Regions from separate parts of the Brevibacillus sp. AG genome, predicted to be linked through region 3. Evidence: predicted binding sites of a transcription regulator. Region 3 holds the regulator's gene; each other region holds the start of a gene.
The links. The regulator LexA, encoded in region 3, represses DNA repair genes until DNA is damaged. The targets are predictions, from matches to a motif close to CGAACATATGTTCG.

Region 1 (4,814 bases), on a different contig from region 3:
AAGATAGTAGTCACAATCGCTTCTTAACCTGTCCAGCATCATGTAGTTAAACCTGTGCGGGTTCTCTGCATACTTCGTCTTGAACACCACAACCAAGTCGCTCTTGATTGGAGAACACGGTTCGCCGTCGAAGTCGTTCCCACAGCTATACAATGCGGGCGTGTCGCACTTACCAAGCTCTATGTCCTTCCATAGCGAACCCGTTTCGATGCACTTATAGACGGGTCTGTCCCAGTCGTCAACAGCCATGTATTCCATCGTTCTTACGTTTGCCGTTGCTTCCATTCTTACCAACTCCATTCGTTTGTTTTAGGGGTAGGCTCCCCAATGGGATACAAGTCAATTAGACTCCCGTTCAACTCAATAATCCGAATACCCATATTTTCTAACTTCATTTGCCCACAATAAGAACAACGTTCATTATTAAAAAAGGCAGCAGTTGAAAGAGCTTCCCCTCATTTATCGAATGGACCATGCCAGAAGATTTCTTCGATCGTAGTTTCCACACTATCGAATAGGTTAAGAATGCTTGAATAACCATGCTGTTTAGCGTAACTTTTGAATTCCGCTAGAATCGCACAATATATCCATCGACTTGCTCCATTAGGGTTTACATGCGAGGGTATACGCCCTAGATTCTTTTCTGCTATTTGTTTACCTACTTTTAGCACTTCGTTTCTAATTCGAACCTGTTCAATATCATTCATGGCTGCACCTACTTCATCAAGAATGAGAAAAGCCTACATAATTGAAAGAGCCATTTAAAAGACATCAACTTGAGTAAAAATCTTCATTAAGTCTTGTAAAGTAGGTACATAAACATCTTTAATCTCCAGCTCAATTACATACTCAGCATGATAGATTTGAATACCGGCATAATGATCAGCAATGCTTGCCTCACTTCCGTTCTCATTCTCCGTTCTCGTATAGATAATCACATTATTATGCTCAGAGAGTGTGAATGAATCATCTCTATAGTCCGTGACAACGTTATAGCAGCTTAATACCTGAAGAAGTACTTCGGGGATCTCTTCCGGGCTACTAATCCCGATTGTTTTAACTTCTTCAAATATAATCTTGGTATGAGAATCTTCAGTACCGTTTAGTCTATATCCGACTCCCTTTTCCGCATGATCAAATTCCACTTGTTTTACGATGGAAAGCTCTACTTGTTTAAAACCTTGCATATGAACAGCTCCTTCTCCTAATTCTTTTTGATCTAAGCACTAATCCAAAACAAATAAGCAAGAAGACAAAATTTATCTTCTTGCTCGCAATTCACAACGTTCTACTTAGTACGATACAAAGGCTTGCTATACTTTCTCCCTCCTTAATAAAGTTCACCTAACACCTTTTTGGACAATAAAAAAACGACCTGAAGGTAGCACAATGGAAATCCATTCATGCGACCAACAGGTCGATTCATTGAACCCGATCTCTATCGGGTGAAAAGGCACATAGGCATTCGTTAACAAAAAACACTTAATACTCAATACATCTATAATATACCATGCTTCCATTTTCAATGAAAGCAATAACACCCTACAATAATGATCTCTATCTTATACCTATTATGCTGAGTGAGCTGTGGTGCGCTACTTAGTAAGAATAAACTTGGGTATCCAGGTAGGTTGTTCCAATGCTATTCGAAAGGTGATCATTTCGTGAGTCCTACAATGATCGGACATATTGTACTTCAGTTACTTGTAATGGCCACCGATCTTCCGAGCTCGTTCTTTCGCCTGACCTGATTCTAACAACGAGGAGGCTCTCAAGATAGCAGCAGTACCATATCGGTCCCGGATATCATCCATGGCATGGGCTAAAGACTGTCTTTTCACATTGTCTGTAAACAAATTCAATTGCAGGACGTTATCAGGGACAAGTTGACCGAGATTGACACCAATACTGCGTACCGGAGTTTGTTCCCAATGGCGATTAAAAAGGAAACAGGCAGCCTGGTATAATGTCATAACATCATTCGTCTGCTCTGTGAGCTTCATTTGCCGATTAAAACCTGTTCCTGCAACCAAGTCAGCCCCTCGACAACCGACAGTCAGAACCGATCCCATTAATTCTTTGCTCCTCGCACGTCTACAGACTTCCTCCAGGAGCTCCAATAGAATTGTCTTTATGTCAGCAAAGGTGTGAAAATCTCTAGGGAGCGTTATCTGTTGGCCGATTCCTTTTTGTACATCATACGTATCCATTGAGACAGGAGAGTCATCGAGGCCATGTGCTGTACGCCATAGAACCTCGCCATTTACTCCCCATCGACGAGCTAATATTTGTGGTGAGAGCTCCGCTAACTCTTTGATTTGATAAATTCCCATGCGATGGAAATGACGTTTCATTCGAGAACCGACACCAAACAACTTATCGATTGGTAACTTCCAGAGTGTATTGGAGAGCTCCTCCTTCTTTAACCAGAAAACACCCTCTTCATTTTTCTTGGCGAAATTGTCACACGCCATTTTCGCGAGCACCTTGCTCGTCCCAATTCCTACCCTACAGTTGACTCCGGTCTCCATCCATACACGCTGCCGAATCTGTGCGGCCATCTGCAACGCATCACCAAACAGGTGAACACTGCCCGTTACGTCAAGAAACTGCTCGTCTATTGAAAACGGCTCTACCAAATCGGTAAATGACTCGAAGATCCTTGTAATCTGCATCGATCGTTGAATGTACACTTCCATGCGTGGTCGTATCACTACAAGCTGCCGACATTTTTGCTGAGCTTGCCATAACGCTTCAGCTGTAACAACCCCATATGATTTTGCGATTGGGCATGCTGCTAAAATGATACCGCTTCTTCTCTCTGGGTCTCCAGCAACAACAACAGGTTTATTTCGAATTTGTGGATTAGCAGCTTTTTCTACACTCGCATAAAAACTTTGCATGTCGATTAAAAAAATGATTCTCTTTTTTAATCCGCTCATAAAATACACCCCTAAAATAAGATCGTACGTTCGCATTTATTAATCAGTATATCAAACATACGTTCTTATTATAAGTGCTTTTTTAGCAGTTAATTGTATTGGCCATTAGTCCCTGTAAAAAAGATGTAACAGTTTATTGGACATTAAAAGACATCCCTTCGGATTCCTTTGTAATGGGTTTGGATCACCATGTGTAGAAGCTGGGAAATCAAATCCTACTCCTTTATTATGTCTTTATACAACTGATAAATAGGGTAATCCACATAAGTATCTCGCTTTTGCTGATCCATTCTTCCATAAGCCATTTTTGCTTCAAGTTTACTTTCTAGCAATACGCTAATGCAGAAGTGTAAATCTAAATATGCTTCATACTTAAATTGTGTCTTCAGTTTAATTAATGATTCCATTTCATCTAAAGAAAGTTGTCCGTTCTTTCGTTTTCTTATTTGGTTTAAATTAACATTGATAATAGCTTTGTTAAATTCGTTGTATGCCGGGTACCTTTCGTCACTGTAAATCATATAGATATGCTCTGCGGTATCCAAGAAGATACTGTCATTAGTCAAATCATATGCCCTAATACATGTTATACAAAACTCATTTGTTAATTCAAAAGCGGAATCATTTCTATAAGGATCAATCTGATCAAAAGAAGCACGTAATATCTCATGATTAACATTTAACCCAGCAACTAGGTCATCTAGTGGCATAAGGGCATAAATACTATGTGGAAACTCATCCTCCCCATCTACTACCAACTTGCATGGCAATTTAATTACTTCCTCGGAGAATGCATTCACGAGTTTCTTCTGACCTGAGTTCGTGCAGTAAAAAACGATCCACCGGTCGCCAACTTTTAATCTATGCATACAACTGTCGGTTAGCTCATTGATGCCATCCCAATTTGCGCGTAGTATGACATTAACCAATAATCTAAACATTTCTTTTAAACTTGGGGTAGAGTCATCTTCAGTAATTATCGTGTTTTCGTTAATATCTAGAAGGGTGAACACCTTCAGTACATTTACATAGAGCTGATAAGATTGTTCCAAATCTTCAATAGTTTTCTTTAAATCTCCAATATAATGATTCAATGAAAACTCTGAACCTGCTAAGTTAATAGTCTTACCTGTAAGTAAATTTTTTATTAGAGGGATGACTTTCAATTGGGTAGGTAAAGAGTGAAATTTTAAGAATCTTAGCGAAAAATTACTGGTAAATTTCTTATCGAAAGCAAATTCCAGCACATCATCTATCACTAGCCTAATTGTATTCTCTTCCTCTGTTGATTTCACATAGTATGTGTATGTTGTACCATCAATTTCGATATTCTCATCTGTTTTAGTAGTCACTGAAGAAATGCGCCCGATATCTAACGGAACTTTTAAAGTATCAATGATTCCATAAAGCGTCCAGTCATGATCAAAGATATTGCTCGTCGCTTCATTGTGAGGATTAAAAGTTACGCTAGAGAAAGTAAAGCCACCTGGGTATGCTTTATCTGGAATAGGTTTGTTTTCGATAAGCACTTTAGGCTGATTATCTCTTTCTTTTAGGAATCTTCTGCATATCTCTTGTAAAGAAGTTTCGTAAAGAGGCCTGAGATCGATACTTTTGCTTTTTTGTTCTTTGATTTCGCAAAACTTAATGATTTTCGCTAACTCAACCGGTAATAATTGCTTATAATATATTTTCGATTCGTCCTTTTCATTTACTTCGACTACCAGCAAAAGAACTCCATTGCTATTGTAATAATTTTGATAATGACTGACTTTCAAAGAAAATGTCCTTTTATTCCCAGAAAACTCTTCCACTTGATTTCCTTTAACTTGTATTGGAACTGAACCTATCAGAGATTCAACGGTTTCTGAA
Region 2 (4,814 bases), on a different contig from region 3:
CAATCGTGTACAAGCGATCGTGCTGACCCCAACTCGTGAGCTGGCTATCCAGGTTGCGGGAGAGCTCTTGCGCATCTCGAAATATAACAAAGTTCGTACGCTGCCAATCTATGGCGGACAATCGATCGGACATCAAATTCGTGCACTGCGCCAAGGTGTACAAATCGTTGTAGGTACTCCTGGCCGTGTTATGGACCACTTGCGCCGAAAAACATTGAAGCTGGATAACGTACATACACTCGTTTTGGATGAAGCGGATGAAATGCTGGACATGGGCTTCATCGAAGATATCGAAACGATCATCACACATATGCCGGAAGAGCGTCAAACCTTGCTGTTCTCTGCGACGATGCCGCCAGAAATCAAGCGTTTGGCTACCCGTTACATGAAACAACCGCAAACGATCGCGGTTAGCCGTGAAGAAGTAACGGCACCATTGATCGAACAGGTATACTACAAAGTGTTTGACCGTAACAAAGTAGAGAGCCTCTGCCGCATCTTGGACAGTGAGGATGTCGAGCTGGGTATCATTTTCTGCCGCACTAAGCGCGGCGTAGATGAGTTGTCCGAAGTGCTGCAATCCCGCGGATACCTTGCGGACGGATTGCATGGTGACTTGTCACAGGCACAACGTGACAAGGTCATGAATGCGTTCCGTGAGGGCTCGATTGAATTCTTGATCGCGACTGACGTAGCAGCACGCGGTATCGACGTAGGAAACGTCTCTCACGTAATCAACTACGATATTCCACAAGACTCTGAGAGCTACGTACACCGTATTGGCCGTACTGGTCGCGCAGGTCGCAAAGGAATTGCGATGACGCTGGTTACGCCGCGTGAAGTAAGACAAATGATGTTTATCCAAAAGCAGACAAAAGCACAAGTGCTCTCTCGCAATGTTCCTTCCTTGGAGGAAGTGGCTGAGCGCAAACAAGAGCAATTGCGTGAACAATTGACTAGCCTTTTGGAAAGCGATGCAATCGCGGATATGTATCAAAAAGTAGCGGATGCTCTCGTAGGTCAATACCCGGCTGAAAAAGTAGCAGCTGCTGCATTGCACCTGGCATTCCATACCGAAGCGGGACAAGGGCAGGAAGTAGAAGCGTACAACTTTGGTGAGACAGGCGCAGCAAAAGGCATGGTTCGCTTCTTCCTGAACGTAGGCCGCAATGCGAACATGAAGCCACAGGATCTGGTACGCGAGATCTCTGAATCTGTGGGTATCCCAGGAAAATCAGTAGGTCGCATCGACATTTTCGAGAACTTCACATTTGTTGAGGTTCCGGAAGAGGTAGCGGCATTCGTATATGAGTCACTGCGTCAAACACGTATCAACGGAAAACGAATCAATCTGGAGCCTGCAAAGCCTCGCGGAGCGAAGCGTTCCTAATTAGAGAGTATTACACAAAGCAGTCATTTCTCTGGGAACAACCAGGAAATGGCTGCTTTTTTACGATGCGAATATTTGTTCGTAAAAAATACTTGGCAAACACTTCTGTCTCGAGGTATGATGAAGACAAGCAAAAGAGATGCGAAAATTGAAAGGGTGTGTACCATTTGTCAGATCGTCGCGCAGCTTTGGAGAGTGCATTGCGTCAAATAGAAAAGCAATTCGGAAAAGGTTCCATTATGAAGTTGGGAGAAGTATCCAACATCCAGATTTCTACGGCTTCTAGCGGTGCACTTGCTCTAGATATTGCACTTGGTGTGGGTGGGTTCCCACGCGGACGGATTGTTGAGATTTACGGACCAGAGTCTTCTGGTAAAACAACAGTAGCGCTTCATGCCATCGCAGAAGTTCAAAGACAGGGTGGACAAGCTGCGTTTATCGATGCTGAGCATGCCTTGGATCCGGTTTACGCTGCGAAGCTGGGTGTGAACATCGATGAATTGCTGTTGTCCCAACCAGACACTGGTGAGCAAGCTTTGGAGATCGCGGAAGCACTGGTGCGCTCTGGTGCGGTAGACATTATCGTAGTCGACTCCGTTGCGGCACTCGTACCAAAAGCAGAGATCGAAGGCGAGATGGGAGATTCCCACGTAGGTTTGCAAGCACGCTTGATGTCCCAAGCACTCCGCAAGTTGTCCGGCGCCATCAACAAGTCCAAAACGATTGCAATCTTCATCAACCAGCTTCGTGAAAAAGTGGGAGTTATGTTCGGTAACCCAGAAACAACTCCGGGTGGACGCGCTTTGAAGTTCTACGCGAGTGTTCGCTTGGACGTTCGTAAAGCGGAATCTATCAAAGTTGGCAACGACATTTTAGGAAGCAAGACGAAGATCAAAGTCGTCAAAAATAAAGTAGCACCACCATTCAAGGTTGCTGAAGTGGATATCATGTACGGCGAAGGTATTTCCAGAGAAGGTAGCATTCTCGACATCGGTTCCGAGATCGATGTGGTACAAAAGAGTGGCGCATGGTACTCCTTCAATGAGGAGCGTCTCGGCCAAGGTAGAGAAAATTCGAAAGTCTTCCTGAAAGAAAATCCGCACATTGCATCGCAGATTGAAACAAAAGTACGCGAATACTTCAGCCTAAACCCTGGTTCTGTTCCAGAAGGTGAAGCAGTAAATGACCCAGAGCAAGATGAAGAGCCTACATTTGATCTGGAGTAATGAAGAGTAGAAGAGCAGCCTGTCGATGAGACAGGCTGTTATTTTAGCTTTGCGAAGGAGTGAATCATCATGAAGAGCGGCCTGATCACTGCCGTTCATCGAGATATCAAACAAAAGCAACGCTACCATATCGATGTCGAAGGCGAGTATGCCATTACCGTACACGAAGACATACTGGTAAAGTACAACCTATTTAAGGGAACAGAATTAGATGAAGCTTTTTGCCGAGAAGTCCTGATAGCAGAAGAAAAGCATAAAGCGTATTTAGGTGCATTGCGATATCTCGGCATACGCCCGCGAACAAGCAGTCAGCTGCATTCCTATTTGATAGAAAAGGGATTTTCGCCACAGATTGCAGAAGAGATATGCCAGCGCTGCAAGGATCACGGCTACATCGATGATGAAGCATTTGCGAAGCAATGGGTAGACGAGCGATTGCGTTTGAAGCCGAGGAGCCCGTATATGCTGCGTATGGAGCTTACCCAGCGTGGAGTGGACAGAGCGATTGTAGATGACGCAGTACGTGGCGTGTCTAGGCAGGCTGAACTAGATGCTGCCCGCGCATTGATAGAGAAGAAGGCGCGGCGTATAGAGGGTGCACCGAACCCCGATGAAGAGCGCAAGCTGCTATCTATGCTGATGCGCAAGGGATTCTCCCATGCGATCATTCAACAAATGCGTGAAGAATTGCGTCATAGAAGCGATAGTTAGGGCCAACTCTATTTGCATGATCTTGACAATTCTTGTTCACAAATAATAAAATAGGTTTGTATTTACTTGGTGTATCATAACTTTTGTGATTTGCTCACTCGTTGCCTATGAAACAACTGAAAAACCGTGCGAAAGCTGTACGGATTCAGCGGACCGAGTAAATCGGTCTTGTTTTTTAGCCGAATGTTCAAATGTGAGAGCACTCCATGGAAAACAAATGCTTGGAAAGCGGGGAGATGTCTTACAATAAGGAGGTGAAACGAAAAAGCCTATGGATCCTATAATTACTGTTGTCATTGTGCTCGTTGCCCTGCTGATCGGCTTGGGTGCAGGCTACTTCACTCGTAAATCGATTGCGGAAGCGAAGATCTCCAGTGCAGAAGAAGCTGCACGACAGATCGTGGAGGAAGCCAAACGGGACGCCGAAGCCGTTAAGAAGGAGAAGGTGCTGGAAGCAAAGGATGAAGTGTTCAAGCTTCGATCCGAAGCGGAAACTGAATTGCGTGAGAGACGCAATGAGATCCAGCGTCAGGAACGACGAATTCTACAAAAAGAAGAATCGTTGGACCGCAAGATGGAACAGTTGGAGCGCAAAGAAGAAGAATTGTCTGAGCGTGACCGTACCATCGCAGAACTGCAAAGCAAGGTAGAGCACTTATATAAAGAACAAGTATCAGAGCTAGAACGAATCTCCGGCTTGACGCAGGATGAGGCGAAGACGATCATTCTGACTGATGTGGAGAATACTGTCCGCCACGAAATGGCTGTGATGATCAAGGAGATTGAGACTCAGGCCAAGGAAGAAGCGGACAAGCGTGCTCGTGAGATCATTACGACCTCCATTCAACGTTGTGCAGCAGACCACGTAGCAGAAACAACCGTTTCTGTGGTTACGTTGCCAAATGATGAGATGAAGGGACGTATTATCGGACGCGAAGGACGTAACATTCGTGCCCTGGAAACGTTGACTGGTATCGATCTGATTATTGACGATACTCCAGAAGCAGTCATCCTGTCTGGCTTCGATCCGATTCGTCGGGAAATCGCCAAGACAGCGTTAGATAAACTGGTCGCAGACGGCCGCATTCACCCAGCTCGCATCGAGGAAATGGTGGAAAAAGCACGTCGCGAAGTAGACGAGCGAATCCGTGAATACGGTGAGCAAGCAACGTTTGAAACAGGCGTTCACGGCTTGCATCCAGATCTGATCAAGATTCTCGGACGCTTGCGTTATCGTACAAGCTACGGTCAAAACGTACTGAAGCACTCTATGGAAGTGGCACATCTCGCCGGTTTAATGGCGGCAGAACTGAAAGAAGATGTGAAGCTGGCCAAACGTGCAGGTTTGCTGCATGATATCGGAAAAGCAATTGACCATGAAGTAGAAGGTTCACACGTTGAAATCGGTGTTGAACTGGCTAAGAAGTACAATGAGCACCACGTAGTAGTGAACAGTATTGCGTCTCATCACGGTGATACCGAACCAA
Region 3 (4,814 bases):
CACGACCGTATGATCAAAATGCTCTGCCTTATTCATTCCTTCAACAATATGCTGCAAGTATAGCAATGGCGCGATATCTTCCGGCTCCAATCTCTCCTCTGCAAACAATGCAGCGCTAGACTGAGTCACATCACGGACAACTTCGTCTGAAATGTCAGCAGGTACGAGCTTGCGCAGCAATTCCTCGTCAGCAATCAACTCGCGATAAGCTGCGAAGATTTCCAGTCTCGGAAACGAAGTCAGGTACGTATCTAGTATCTGCTCCAGCATTTTCTCGAATTTGTACAAGCCTTCTTTGTCCAAATCGACTTTTCGCTCTCGCAAATGGGCAAACAATTGCTTGTTCATTTCTTGTTTCAAATGCTTGCGAAGCGCTTCTACCCGCCGATGATACGGCATATTGGCGAATTGCTCCAAGAAGCATTGGCGAATAAAATCACCCGGAATTGAAAATACTTGCTTCGTTTTGTTGTATAAAAAGCTGAGCTTCTTGAAAGGAATTCTTGTTTCGACGATATGCCGAATGTATTGCTCCAGGGCCTCCCGACAAGCGAGCGATCCTTTGAAGCGAAGCCTGTTTCGTGTCATTTCTTGCTGGCGCTCATCCTGCCCCTCTTCGAAGAACAATTGAAGAGGCTTATCAGGACTCACGATTCTCCATCCTTTTGGCAGCAGAGGCTTCACAAGACGCGCTGCCCAATCTACAAAAGTAGACTGTTGAACATCATCGACTCCCAGCTCAGGCAAAACCTCGGATATATAGGTAAGAAACATCCGGTTAGGTGCAAAAACCATGAACTTTTTGGACATCATGGAATCCTGGTAGTTATAAATCAAATAAGAGAGTCGGTGCAGAGCAATCGTTGTTTTTCCGCTCCCCGCTACTCCTTGCACAACAATCGGCCGTTCTTTTTCCGCTCGGATAATATCATTTTGCTCGGATTGAATCGTAGCGACGATGTCTTTTAGCCTACTATCGTTTGCCTGATTCAGATTGGCTGCCAAGAATTCATCAATGAAGCCCTCTTGCAAAAATTCGTCGGGATGCCCCATCTCGCGGTTAATCGTTTCTTTTACCGCTCCATCATAGATGCCGACGATCTTTCCGTCTTCGATCGCAAAATTACGCTTTAGTCGAACTTCACCACGCACGATCTCGCGTCCCATCCGGTAAAACGCTTCTTTGCTCTCACCGGAATAATAAAGACTGGCGATAGGCGCGCGCCAATCCACGACGACAGAATCAAACGTATCGCTGCGTACAATTCCCCGTTTTCCTATGTAGACCTCATCCAGCTCGTAGATTTCATCTTTCAAGAAATCCACTCTGCCGAAATATGGCTTCTCTCGACCCTGATCTTCCAGGTAGCTCAATTCCTTAGCCTTTTTATAGTTAACAACCTGTTTGACATAATCATCTGTTGCCTCGCGAATATCATTGCGAAGCTGCTCCATTTCTTCGTCGATCGCTGAAATTGTTTCATCCAGCTTTTTTTGTTCCAATTCATAATCACGATGCTGTGTACTCACATTCATTCCCCCTCACATGTATCGTGTCATTGAACGACTCAGGACCATTGCCTGGCCAACCATATTCCAACCGCACAAGAAAGTAGACCGACTCCCAAACTAAGCAGAGCGTACAAAGTGCCACGTAACAGTTGGCCTTCTCCCCAAAAAGAGACTACTTCCAAGGAGAAGCTTGAGAAAGTCGTAAATCCTCCCATGACCCCCGTTGCAAATAAGAGGTAGAGTGTCGGAGATAAAAAGCCACGTTCTTTCCCCAGCACGAACAAGATGCCGATGATCAAAGATCCACAAACATTGGCGATCCAGGTTCCCCACGGCCATCCCGGCTGATTCGCGAGCAAAGACAATAGGTAGCGCAAAAGAGAGCCAACTGCTCCTCCAACCGCCACAGCTATCCACGCCATCGCTTTCCCTCCCTGGCTATCACAGCTTATGTATGTCACAGAAAAAGACACCCTAGCGTCAAGCGAGGATGTCTGTCGTATCAGTAATTGTTATCTTACTGTTTTGGCTTATTTTCTTCAAGGTCTTCCACATAACGGATGGAATCCAAATTTGCTCTCAATGAAAGCTTAACGGCGTCAATGTACTTTTGGCGCAATGCTTTTTGTTCGAGCTTTTCCTCTTCGGTCAAACCTTCTTCGCGCGATTTTTTGACCAATTCGTTGATGCGTTTAATTTCTGCGTCAGATACCACTGCTGGTTCCTCCCACTCTGTAGTAGTGCCGCTTCATTATACCACATTCGAATGATCCCGCAAGACAGCCGAACACTTACGGAGTATCAGGAAGGATGAGAGTCTGACCTGGGTAAATCCTGTTGCTCTCTAAACCGTTCGCATCCTTAATTTCTATTATATAGTCCCGAACATCCATCTGATCTGTATTGTATTGAACAGCTAACGACCATAGGCTATCTCCAGATTGTACAGTTACTTCTATGCCTTGTGGCTCCTCCATTGGCGAAGAAGCAAACACTAGTTCGGTTAACAGGTAAAAAAAGAGAGTAAATGTAATAAGAAACAAGAGAGCTTGTCCTCTCGTGATACCAAAACGAACACGACGTTCTTCTTTTTTCTCGAAACGATTACGTACTGTCAATGAATTCATAATGATAGCCTCCTCGCAAACATACGTTCTGATCACTTGTAGCCTCATAATAAATGAGAACATATGTTCATGTCAACGATGAATCGAACTTATGTTTGTCGAACGCAAGCTCCCATGGTATAATATAGGAAAATATGTTCGAGAAATCAGGGGTGTCTTTCTATGTCAAAATTATCGAGTAGACAACAAGCCATCATCGAGTTCATACGAAAGGAAGTTCGTGATAAAGGATATCCGCCATCTGTACGTGAAATTGGGGAGGCAGTTGGACTAGCTTCCAGCTCAACTGTACATGGGCATTTGGCACGCTTAGAGAAAAAAGGCCTCATTCGTCGAGATCCTACCAAACCTCGTGCCATCGAATTGCTATCAGATGAAGATCGTTTTCAAGACAATTTCGAAGACTCTGTCGTCCGTGTGCCAGTAATCGGAAAAGTAACCGCTGGACAACCGATTACTGCCATTGAGGATGTAGAAGAGTACTTCCCGCTTCCAGACAATATCGTGACTTCTGACAAGGTCTATATGCTGCGCGTCTCCGGGAACAGTATGATTGATGCCGGGATTCTCGACGGAGACTACGTCATTGTTCGCCAACAGCACGTAGCCAACAATGGTGACATCGTCGTAGCCATGACAGAAGAAGACGAAGCGACCGTTAAAAGATTTTTCAAAGAAAAGAATCACTTCCGTCTCCAACCGGAAAATGCCACGATGGAACCGATCATCCTGGAGCATGTCACTATTCTCGGTAAAGTCATCGGTGTTTATCGACTCATTCACTAGTTCCCACGTAAAAAAGGACAGCCGAGGCTGTCCTTTTTGTTTTCTGTCTATTATCTGGCGATAAAAAACCAGATGATCATCGTAACTTGCAAGATGACTTTTACGACTGCACTACCCAAAAATCCGATCAGTGAGCCTACGCCCGCTTTCACTGCTCTCTCCATCGACTGCTTCTGTACCATCAACTCTACAAGAACGACGAATACGAACGGCAAGATCAGCATACCAAACGGTGGGAAAACGAAAATCCCGAGGATAATACCGATCGCAGCAGCGATGGACGACCATTTGGACCCTCCGTACCTTTTTACGAAGTACATATTTGTCAGCAAGTCAGCACCGTAAAGCAGAATGCTTAGAACGACCATTCCCCACCAAAAGGATGCCGGCAATCCCGCTCCCGGATCTGCAATGAAAAAGTGATAGAGCAAAAAGCCCGCCCACAGTAATATCGTATCAGGTAAAACGGGTAAGAAAATTCCTGCGATGCTTAGCAAGAACAATAACACAACCACTACCCACAAAAATATTTCCATCTACTACACTCCCTTCATTTAGGTATACGAGTGATTATCGATTTCGTTGCGTACTTATTCACTTTTGTCTAAACTATTTTAAAAGAAAGCAGACATGGAGGTAGTCTCATGAGAAATTGGCATGATCTCTCCTACTTGGGCAGAGGGACGATTCGCCAAAAAGCAGCGTTGGAAGCGATTCAACAGACGAACATCATGGAAGTACTATCCGATTACCACCCAGTGCTTGCCGGAACCATCCCATTGGACATTGATGTTGTGCAAAGCGATCTGGATATTATTTGCGAGAGTCATGATCTGGAGCAGTTTGAGCAGGCTGTTCGTACAGCATTTGGCTGCTTGCCCGGATTTGAAGTGACACACTTAGATGTAAATAGTACTCCCACGTGCGTTATCTCGTTTTTCACAGCTGGCTTTTGGTTTGAATTGTTTGCTCAACAGGTAGCTGTCGAAAAGCAAAACGCCTATCGTCATATGGACATCGAAGCACGATTGTTAGACATAGGAGGCTTGGATGCGTATAAACATATCAGGACTCTGAAGCAAAGCGGCATCAAGACAGAGCCTGCATTTGCTCGATACTTTCATATCCCGGGTGATGATCCATACGAGGCTTTGTTGCAATTGGAGCCGTTAACAGACCAGGAATTACGACAAAGAGTTCAACTGCTGCGAAAGGAATAATCTTCGAGCAAAGAGCCAATCTCTACTGCTTGAATGTAGGCTTTTCATTTAATGTCTCGTTAAGGTATCGGTCCAGCTTATTAAAATTCAGGAAATAAAAATCCCGTATTCAATAAAAAATACGGGATTTTTATAAATTGTTTATCTTGTTTTAAGCTTCACCTAGATG

Region 1: dinB (DNA polymerase IV) is a predicted target of LexA. The motif match lies at 2,995-3,008, and genes of this name have one in related genera.
Region 2: recA (recombinase RecA) is a predicted target of LexA. The motif match lies at 1,459-1,472, and genes of this name have one in related genera.

What each region holds. Positions count from the first base shown of each region.
Region 1 is NZ_JAQMYO010000018.1:43,189-48,002, reverse strand. Features, by position in the region: gene POF51_RS29755 (LPD11 domain-containing protein) at 1-285, opposite strand, end outside; gene POF51_RS29750 (hypothetical protein) at 762-1,187, opposite strand; gene dinB (DNA polymerase IV) at 1,701-2,942, opposite strand; gene POF51_RS29740 (DUF4365 domain-containing protein) at 3,158-4,814, opposite strand, start outside.
Region 2 is NZ_JAQMYO010000002.1:709,104-713,917, forward strand. Features, by position in the region: gene POF51_RS08650 (DEAD/DEAH box helicase) at 1-1,390, shown strand, start outside; gene recA (recombinase RecA) at 1,558-2,616, shown strand; gene POF51_RS08660 (RecX family transcriptional regulator) at 2,686-3,327, shown strand; gene rny (ribonuclease Y) at 3,599-4,814, shown strand, end outside.
Region 3 is NZ_JAQMYO010000001.1:1,281-6,094, reverse strand. Features, by position in the region: gene POF51_RS00040 (HelD family protein) at 1-1,530, opposite strand, end outside; gene crcB (fluoride efflux transporter CrcB) at 1,569-1,934, opposite strand; gene POF51_RS00030 (DUF896 domain-containing protein) at 2,030-2,227, opposite strand; gene yneA (cell division suppressor protein YneA) at 2,304-2,639, opposite strand; gene lexA (transcriptional repressor LexA) at 2,802-3,425, shown strand; gene POF51_RS00015 (DUF456 domain-containing protein) at 3,476-3,961, opposite strand; gene POF51_RS00010 (DUF4269 domain-containing protein) at 4,070-4,645, shown strand; partial or broken gene POF51_RS32140 (hypothetical protein) at 4,808-4,814, shown strand, end outside.